DNA from 2 places in the Ruegeria sp. SCP11 genome. Region 1 is predicted to be linked to the other one. Evidence: riboswitches for the same ligand, from Rfam matches in the RefSeq annotation. Region 1 holds a riboswitch; the other holds the start of a gene.
The links. A riboswitch is a leader RNA that binds a small molecule or an ion and turns the genes downstream of it on or off. The one in region 1 is predicted to bind cobalamin.
Positions count from the first base shown of each region.

Region 2: linked by a shared signal. The riboswitch ahead of ABLN94_RS16095 (aromatic ring-hydroxylating oxygenase subunit alpha) and the one ahead of ABLN94_RS19590 (hypothetical protein) in region 1 are both predicted to bind cobalamin.

Region 1 covers NZ_JBDZYG010000014.1:119,886-124,238, reverse strand. Annotated here, with positions in the region: gene ABLN94_RS19600 (DNA polymerase III subunit gamma/tau) at 1-682, opposite strand, end outside; gene ABLN94_RS19595 (protein-tyrosine phosphatase family protein) at 949-1,308, shown strand; gene ABLN94_RS19590 (hypothetical protein) at 1,310-1,717, opposite strand; cobalamin riboswitch at 1,801-2,020, opposite strand; gene ABLN94_RS19585 (alpha/beta hydrolase family protein) at 2,155-3,012, shown strand; RNA gene ffs (signal recognition particle sRNA small type) at 3,052-3,150, opposite strand; gene ABLN94_RS19575 (bifunctional 2',3'-cyclic-nucleotide 2'-phosphodiesterase/3'-nucleotidase) at 3,189-4,353, opposite strand, start outside.
Region 2 covers NZ_JBDZYG010000010.1:85,232-89,584, reverse strand. Annotated here, with positions in the region: gene ABLN94_RS16100 (hybrid-cluster NAD(P)-dependent oxidoreductase) at 126-1,205, opposite strand; gene ABLN94_RS16095 (aromatic ring-hydroxylating oxygenase subunit alpha) at 1,211-2,434, opposite strand; cobalamin riboswitch at 2,548-2,751, opposite strand; gene ABLN94_RS16090 (aspartate aminotransferase family protein) at 2,858-4,165, opposite strand; gene ABLN94_RS16085 (aldehyde dehydrogenase family protein) at 4,170-4,353, opposite strand, start outside.

The DNA of each region.
Region 1 (4,353 bases):
CATCCCGGGCCGAGCCTTCAGCCGCACGGGTGATCAGCGCCAGCGCGTCATCGGCGATCTGTGCGTTTTCCGCAGCCGCGATCTTGTTGAGCAGGCCAATCATGTCCTCTGGTTCGATCCGGCGCAGGTCGAACCGCTGACATCGGGAAAGGACCGTCACGGGCACTTTGCGAATCTCGGTCGTAGCGAAGATGAACTTCACGTGCTCGGGCGGTTCCTCAAGCGTCTTGAGCAGCGCGTTGAACGCACTGGTCGAGAGCATGTGAACCTCGTCGATGATGTAAATCTTATAGCGGGCGCTTGCCGCGCGATAGCGGACGCTGTCGATAATCTCGCGGATATCGTTCACGCCGGTCCGGCTCGCGGCGTCCATCTCCATCACGTCGACATGGCGGCCTTCCATGATGGCCACGCAGTGTTCGCATTTGCCGCATGGCTCGGTTGTCGGCTTGCCCTCGCCATCGGGGCCGATGCAGTTCATGCCCTTGGCGATGATCCGCGCCGTGGTGGTTTTGCCGGTGCCACGAATGCCGGTCATGATGAAGGCCTGTGCGATCCGGTCAGCCTCGAACGCGTTTTTCAACGTGCGTACCATCGCGTCCTGACCGACGAGGTCGGCAAAGGTTTCGGGGCGGTATTTGCGGGCAAGAACCTGATAGGCGGGGCTTGGCGTGTCGTTCATATCTGCTCTGTCGGATTCGGTTCAGGAATGCAGCGTAGAGGCCCCCGCCGCCCACGTCCACAGCCGCCGTGGGCGATTTTCGGTTTGCACGGCAGATTGCCCGTCTTAAAACCGCCGGAGGAGGAACTTCTGTGGGCCAGTTCGCAATACACTCTATACAGGTGGGCAACGGAACCGTTGGCCTATCGCCGTTGCCAGGGCGAGGTGGCGACTATGTTAAAGATCTAGATGCGGTTCGAAACTGGCAGCCGGATTTGGTAATTTCCATGACCACCGAGGTCGAGATGCTGCAAGAAGGTGCGGGCAAGTTCGGAGCCGATCTTTGCAGAGATGCGATTGGCTGGGCGCATTTGCCGGTTGAGGATTTTGGCGCTCCTCCCCCTGCAATTGATAAAGCCTGGACCGAGGTCAGTGCATCCGCGGCTAATATCCTTACTCGCGCGGGCAAAGTGCTGGTGCATTGCCGCGGTGGTTGCGGGCGGTCGGGGATGATCGTTCTGCGCCTCATGGTCGAACACGATGAACATCCCGACGCGGCGCTAGAACGCCTGCGCTCGGTGCGGCCCTGCGCTGTCGAAACCGATGGCCAGTTGGAATGGGCCGCGCGTCCTCTGCAGGATCGCTAGATCAGAGCCCCACTTGTCGATCCAATTGTTTTGCCGGCTGCGGTGCAAGGGCCGAAACCTCAAGCATGGCGCAGGGTGGGGTCGGCAACATACCAGCGGGTCGCATGGTAAAGTCGAGGCCGAACAGCATATCCGCGTAATTGTCGAGCGCCTCAATCGAGGTGTCTGCGCTGGTGCCGCAAAAGATCCGAATCTGATCTTTTTCTGCCCGGAAGCGCGCGGTGCAGCCCTGCCCGCAATAGGTCAGTTCGCTGTTGCCATCGATCTCAAAATCAGGGGTCGTCGCGGGGACGGCGACCTCCATCGCCTGCACGACCGCGCGTGCCATCTGGGCCAGAGCCGGGCAGGATCTGCCCGTCCGCTGACACACGGTTGCAGTGAATTGGTGCGTCTTTGTCTTCCACATCATATTGCGCCCTCCGCGCGTAGGACGGGGGGCGTGGATCAGGTGTGACAGCGTGCTGACGACCTGCCCGGACACCCCGCCCGAGTTTCGGTTTTGGTTCGATGGCAGGTCTCCTGACTTGCGGGTCGTCGCTTTGCCGACCTTCCCAGCCTTGCGGCCAGTGGTGTTTCGGCATTGCTCACCGCTTACAGTTGCGGGGGCAGTCTCGGCTTTGGTCCATTCCGATTTCCCGGTCAGGACCGCACCGTGTTCCCTTTTCATCCCGCCCCGGTAACGGGGACGAGAACCATCACGCAATCGCTAGCGGGTGCGGGTGGCCGGTGTCAAGCGCCAGTTGGTGTGGCGAAGTGGACGCGTGGTCATTTTGAAACGGGATTGACTCGCCGGGGCAAAAAATGCCGATTAGGCGAGTGAACTAATCAGTTCAGATTGAGGGTAATATGCTGGACGCTGCGCAAGCCGTACTGACCGAGGATTTTCATTTTCCTTCCGGTGACACCCAATTGGCGGCCCGGTTGTATCTGCCGGTAGGCAAGCCACGAACCGCTGTGGTTCTCCACAGCGCGACCGGCGTGCCGCGGGACTATTACCAACATTTCGCTCGTTGGATGGCCGCCGAAAGAGGCATGGCCTGCCTGACATATGACTATCGCGACTTTGGCCATTCTCTGAGAGGGTCATTGAAACAGGCGCAGGCTACGATGGCAGATTGGGCTTTAATCGACATGCCCGCCGCACGAACCGAAATGCGGCGGAGATTCCCCAATGTGCGGCAGTGGAGCATCGGTCATTCCGTCGGCGGTATGCTGGGGCCAGTGCAACCTGATATCGATCAGATCGACCGTATGATCTGTGTCTGTTCCGGCCCGGTTACAGTGTCGGATCACCCTTGGCCCTATAGAGCGTTGGCTTTGTTGTTCTGGTACGGCCATGCACCCTTGGCCGTCAAAGCTCTGGGCTATTTGCCGGGGAAGGCGTTGGGGTTCGGGGCGGACTTGCCTGCCAGTGTCTATTGGCAGTGGCGCAGTTGGTGCACCGCGCCGCGCAACTATCTGCCTCAAGTTGGCGTGACCCTTCCCAAAGCGCGTTGGGCGCAGACTGATACGCCCGTGGATCTGTTCGCCTTTGAGGATGACGATCTTGTGCCGCAGAAAGCGGTTTGGCGTCTGGCCGATCTGTATGGAGCGAACGCACGCCGCCATCTGTTGTCTCCGTCTGAGTTTGGCCTGCCCGAAGTTGGTCATATCGGTGCCTTCGCCCGTCGCAGCGCAGCCGTCTGGCCACGGTTAATCGACTGAACATAGTCGACTGTTGAATGCGTATTTTGGGGTGGAATGAAGTGAGAGGTTGGACATCGACCCAAGCGGGGCTCGTTGTGGCTGCTTCCTTCCGGACCTGACCAGGTTGGCGAGGCGCTCGCCCGCGCCAACCTCTCAAGGCCGATATAGGGAATGGCCAGAGAAAAGACAACCCGTCAGAACGTCAATCGGATCAGCAGAAAGCCTTCATCGTCTTCTCCGATCACATGCGGGTTGTATTCTGCCAACTCTTCCAGATGTGGTCGGGCCATGGGGCCGGTGCGCAGCAGCGCAGTTGCGCCGGGCAGAGATGTCAGGTGAAAGGGGCGAGCAGCGTGTTGCAGCGGGTCTTGCGGCAAGGTGCCAGACAGGTAATCCAACAATAGGCGCTGGATCGGCAGTACGGGTAGAGCTATGGGCTCTGCCTGTTCGACAAAGGGGAAGTGGCCGCCGCCATTGGCACGGTAATTGTTCAGCGCAACAACAAAGCGCTGGCCCGGGATCAGCGGGCGGCCGTCGAACCGGATATCAAGAATGCGTCGATGTGCAGGGTCGGTCAAGTCTCCACTGGCCTCAAAACGGGGAGGCTGTGACAGGTCAACCTGGTAGGTAAGCCCAAGCAATACATCAAAATTATGCCCTGCACGGTTAGAAGGGATCAGTTCGGATTTGTGCCCAGGCGTGATCTGGTTATAAACGCCTGCGGACATTTCCAGCCAATCAACGACCTGCTCGGCGGTCACTACCACGGCCTGCAATTCGTTAGGGAACACATATAGATCGTTGACGTGACGCAGGCACAGCTGACCAGAAGGGACATCGGTGTAATGTCTGGGGCCTGCGCGACCTCCGAACTTTGCGGGCGCGGATGCAGACAGAATGGGCAATTCGGCAAGGGGTGTCCCGCGCAGATAAGGGCGCAGGGCCGCCGCTTGGGCCGCCGCGGCTAAGGTAAGACCCCGGTCAGGCACGCAGAAGCTGAAATAGCTGTGGAGAGGAAAATCGCTATGGCCTACGGGTTGCGCTGCGCGGCGGCGCGTTTCCGAATGCGCTGCAGAGAAAAGGTTCGCCAGCTTTAGGTCTTCTGGGATTGGGATCGGCGGTTCGCCTGCTATCGCAGGACAGACGGATCGCAATTCGGTCTTGTGATCCTGCACCGTCCATTTTCCATTGCCTGCGCGGTGGAGAATCAGGTCAATCACCCCAAGGTTCGATCCCGCCGCGCCGGGCATGACCACAGGCTTTCCGTGCACCCGACCTAATGTGGCGTCTACATGCTCTAGGCCTTCATGCGCCTGACCCGGCAATGTCAAATGTGAGTGCCCTGCAATCAAAGCATCG
Region 2 (4,353 bases), on a different contig from region 1:
ATAAGGGTTTCGGTTCGGCAGAAATGCTTATGCGGGCGTGGGGTTTTCTATTCGAAAGTTGGAAACCCCACTCCTCAGGCGACGGCCAATAGGGGAAGCGCGAACCTTTCGCTTCCCCATATGCATCAAACTTCGACCTCAACCTTGCCGATCGGGTTTGAACAACAGGCCAGAATGTAGCCCGCTTCGACATCATCCTCGGAAATACCTCCATTGTGTACCATGTGAACCTCGCCAGCTGTCTTTTTAACTTTGCAGGTTCCGCAAACGCCAAAGGTGCAGCCTGACGGAATGTTCAACCCGACCGAACGCGCAGCGGCCAAGACCGTGTCGGTCTCGGCGACTTTGGCGGTGACACCAGAACTTGAGAACAGAATCTCGGCGCTGCTATCATCGTCCAGAATGATATCATCCAGTTCCGGCTGATCCGCCTCGGTCTCCACAGGAGCGCCGAAGCTTTCCTGATGGTAGTTGTCCATGTCAAAGCCCAGACCGGCAAGCGCATCACGCACGGCTTGCATGAAGGGCTCCGGGCCACAGCAATAAACCTCGCGGTCGAGATAGTCCGGCGCCATGAGGCCAAGCATAAGCTGGTTGAACTGGCCCTGATATCCAGTCCACGGGCGGTAAGGATCGGGTTCCTCAACAACAAACTTCAGGTCCAGACCGTGCGTCCGGCTGGCCATCTGCTCTAACCGCTGGCGGAAGATGATCTCTGAAGGCCGTCTGGCACAGTTGATGAAGACAACATCCAGATCGCGGCCTTCATCCCACATGCAGGTGGTCATCGACATCATCGGGGTGATGCCGGACCCGGCCGAGATGAACAGAAATTTCCCCGCTTTGCTTTCTGCATTACTGAACAGCCCTGCGGGGCCAATGGCTTTCACCCGCATACCAGGTTGCAGGTTGTCCAACATCCAGCGTGTGCCGATGCTGTCGGGCTGGGCCTTGGCGGTGATCGTAATCGACCGTGGCCGCGAAGGAGAGGAAGAGATCGTATAGGTGCGATGCACCACCCCACCCGGCTGGTCCGGGGCCAGGATTTCCAAGGTCAGAAACTGTCCGGGCTGATACGCGAATTGCGCCCCCGAAGGAGCGCGAAACGAAAAGCTCGCCGTGTTCGGCATCTCGGGAACGACCGAAACGCATTCCAATGTTTCAGTGTCTTGCCAGACAGTTACTGGCGCGCTGAAATCTTTCATTTCCCTCACTCCGCCGCTATCGCGTCAGGTGCCAAGCGATCCGCCAGCGTGTTGCAGTACCAGTCGACAAACTGCAACACACCGGATTCCTGAGTGACTGAATATGGGCCGGGCACGTAGGCCGGGCTGTTGATGCCCAGCTGATTGTCTTCGACGACTTGGCGATCTTCGTCATTGGTAGCCATCCAGACCTCGGTCAGGCGTTTCAGATCGTAGTCGACACCCTCAACAGCGTCCTTATTAACCAGCCATTTCGTAGTGACCTCGGTTTCCGTCGGACTGATCGGAGTAACGCGGAAAACAATCGAGTGGTCTGCAAGAAAATGGTTCCAAGTGGTTGGGTAATGAAACTTCAGCAGCGACCCTGCATCCGCAAATGGCGATTGGCCCAACCAACGGCGCACAGCGGACTTGCCATCCATCGTATAGCTTTCCGCGCCCTCGTTCAGCGGCATTCGGGCCAGGCGGTATTGCCCGTCGCTATGCAGGTAGAATTGTGAGGGCAGTCCAGCGGCTTCGCAGCGATCGAAATGGGCCTGCATACGAGGTGGTGTTTCACCACCTTCGATACCTGTTATAGCAGGATCGTCGGGAAAGGTGCGGCACAGCGACGGGTGATTTCCACCGCAGTGATAGCATTCGCGGTTGTTTTCCCAGACCAACTTCCAGTTGCCTTTCTCGATGATCGAGCTTTCAAAGGCGACCTTGGCATTGGCCAGATCATGCGGCTCAAGGTAGGGGCGAGCGGTGTTGGCAAAAGTGTCGAAGTCCGGTGCTTCTTCTGCCAGACAGATATAGACCAACCCGGCCAGCTCTCGGCAGTGAACAGGTTTCAAACCGTGCTGTTTCGGGTCAAAGTCCGGCCCCATATCCCGGGCCCAGAGAAGCGAGCCGTCCAACTCGTAGGTCCACTGGTGATACGGGCACACCAGCTTGGGCGCATTGCCCTTGGCTGCTTTGCATATAACCGAGCCGCGATGGCGACATGTATTGTGGAATGCCCGGATTTGATTGTCTGCGCCACGCACAATGATCACGCGATACGCGCCGACAGTGTGGGCTACATAGTCTCCGGCCTTAACCAGTTCGCAGGCCGGAATGGCAAACAGCCAGTCGCGATAGTGAATGGTTTCAAGATCAACCTGAAAAACCTCCGGATCGGTGTAAAAGGCCTGTTCCAATGCGTAACCCGATGTTCTACGGGCCAAAAGGGTTTGAATATTGTTCACTTCTAGCTCTCCTGCCGCGCCCCGTGGCGTAGCTTGGGCAGATGACAAAGGAGACCCGTCCGGAGACGTGCGAGGATCACGTCCGAAACCTGTGCCCCCCACCGCCACCCGCGGTTTGACATATCTGAGAGGCTGGTTTCCGGACTTGGAAGGGGCTTGCGCCCGGTTTCGACACCTTCCCGGAATCCTCGTTCCAGTGGTTGATTGCCGAACCTGACCTTCGTTACCGTTGCGGGGGCAGTGCCGGAATTTCACCGGCTTCCCAATTCTCTGCTGCTTGAGAATCAAACAGCAGCACCTCACACGCGCAGGATATTTCCGGCACGTATCGGCGCTGAAATGCTTGCGACAATTCCAGCGCCAAAACAGACATGGAGAACTTAGGTTTGTGTTACTGCATAATGCGTTTGATTGAAACGTTTCTCAGACCGTCAGAACACCGTCCATCACAAGCTGCGCGATTACGGCATCGAACTTCTCAATCGTCTCGTCAATCAATGCGGGCGTGTGGGGCAGCCCCGTGACACACGAAGTGTGGGACATGAAATCCACCCCATGCGCCAAAAGCCCGTCCTTTAGCCCCCTGACTAATGCCGGAGGCGTCTTACGGATTTGAGCCGCATCCAAGCCCTCGATCGAGCGCGCTCCGAAATACAAATGGCAGGTCGAACTGTCACCATAGGCCGACGCTTGCACCCCGTGTCGTGCGAAGACTGCATTGAACCCACGGCGCAAGCGTTCGGCCATTGCATCGGCATGGGCTTGCACATCGCCCGTGGAAAGAATCTCCATCGCACGCACGGCGCCGGCCGCAACCATCGGGGCCGCGTTGAACGTTCCTTTGTGGCTGACCGGGGGGGACAAGCCATCACGGTTTGCCGCCGGGCTTAGAAGTTCCATCAGATGCGCTTTGCCTACAACCGCACCACCGGGCAATCCTCCGGTCACGATTTTGGCAAGTGTGGTCAGGTCTGGTACGACACCGTCCCGCGCCTGACGCCCACCAGGCGACCAGCGCAGGCCGGTGATGACCTCATCAAAAACCAGCACACAGTTCAGATCGTCCGCGATTTGCCTAATGCCTGGTAGAAATCCATCAGGCAACGGCACAGATCCATAATTTGCACCAGAGGCTTCGACGAAAACTGTCCCGATAGTGCCGTCCACTTCCAGCAAGGTGTTTATCCGATCCAAATCAGGTGGTGCGACAATTGTCATGTCCGATATTGCTTGTGGAACACCCAGAGACGGGGGCGTGTTCACACCAGGTTTGGATCCAGTAATCAGGAGATCGTGCCAGCCGTGAAAATGCCCGTCGATGCGCAGCACCTTGTCCTTGCCGCTGTGGGCGCGCGCAACGCGCAACGCTAACATCGTTGCTTCGGTCCCTGATCCGGTAAAGCGCACACGTTCAGCTGACGGGAATAGTCGGCTTAGCCATTCCGCCCACTCAACCTCTAACGGATGGCAATCACCAGTATAGGGCATCCGGTGCATTTGCTGGGCGACAGCCTCGACAATTCCAGGGTGAGCATGACCCAAAATCTGGCTCGCGGCACCAAGTTTGAAGTCAATGTAGCGCTTTCCTCCCACATCCCATTTTTCTGCCCCCAAGGCGCGTTCGAAATAGACGGGGTCCGGTGCGCGGTAACGCAATTCGTGACTTACGCCACCGGGCATCACGGCGCGGGCACGAGCAGCAAGGGCTGTGTTTCGGGGTTCAGAGACCATTCGACTATTTTCCATGGTTTAAAACGATTGCCTTGGGAGAAAGATAGGCGGCAAGTCCGGCCAAACCTTTCTCACGCCCAATTCCGCTACGTTTGACACCGCCAAAAGGTACGGAGTCATTTGCCGTTAGAAACCCGTTGACGAAAACCTGCCCCGCCTGAACCTGTCGGGCTAGGCGCAGGGCGGTA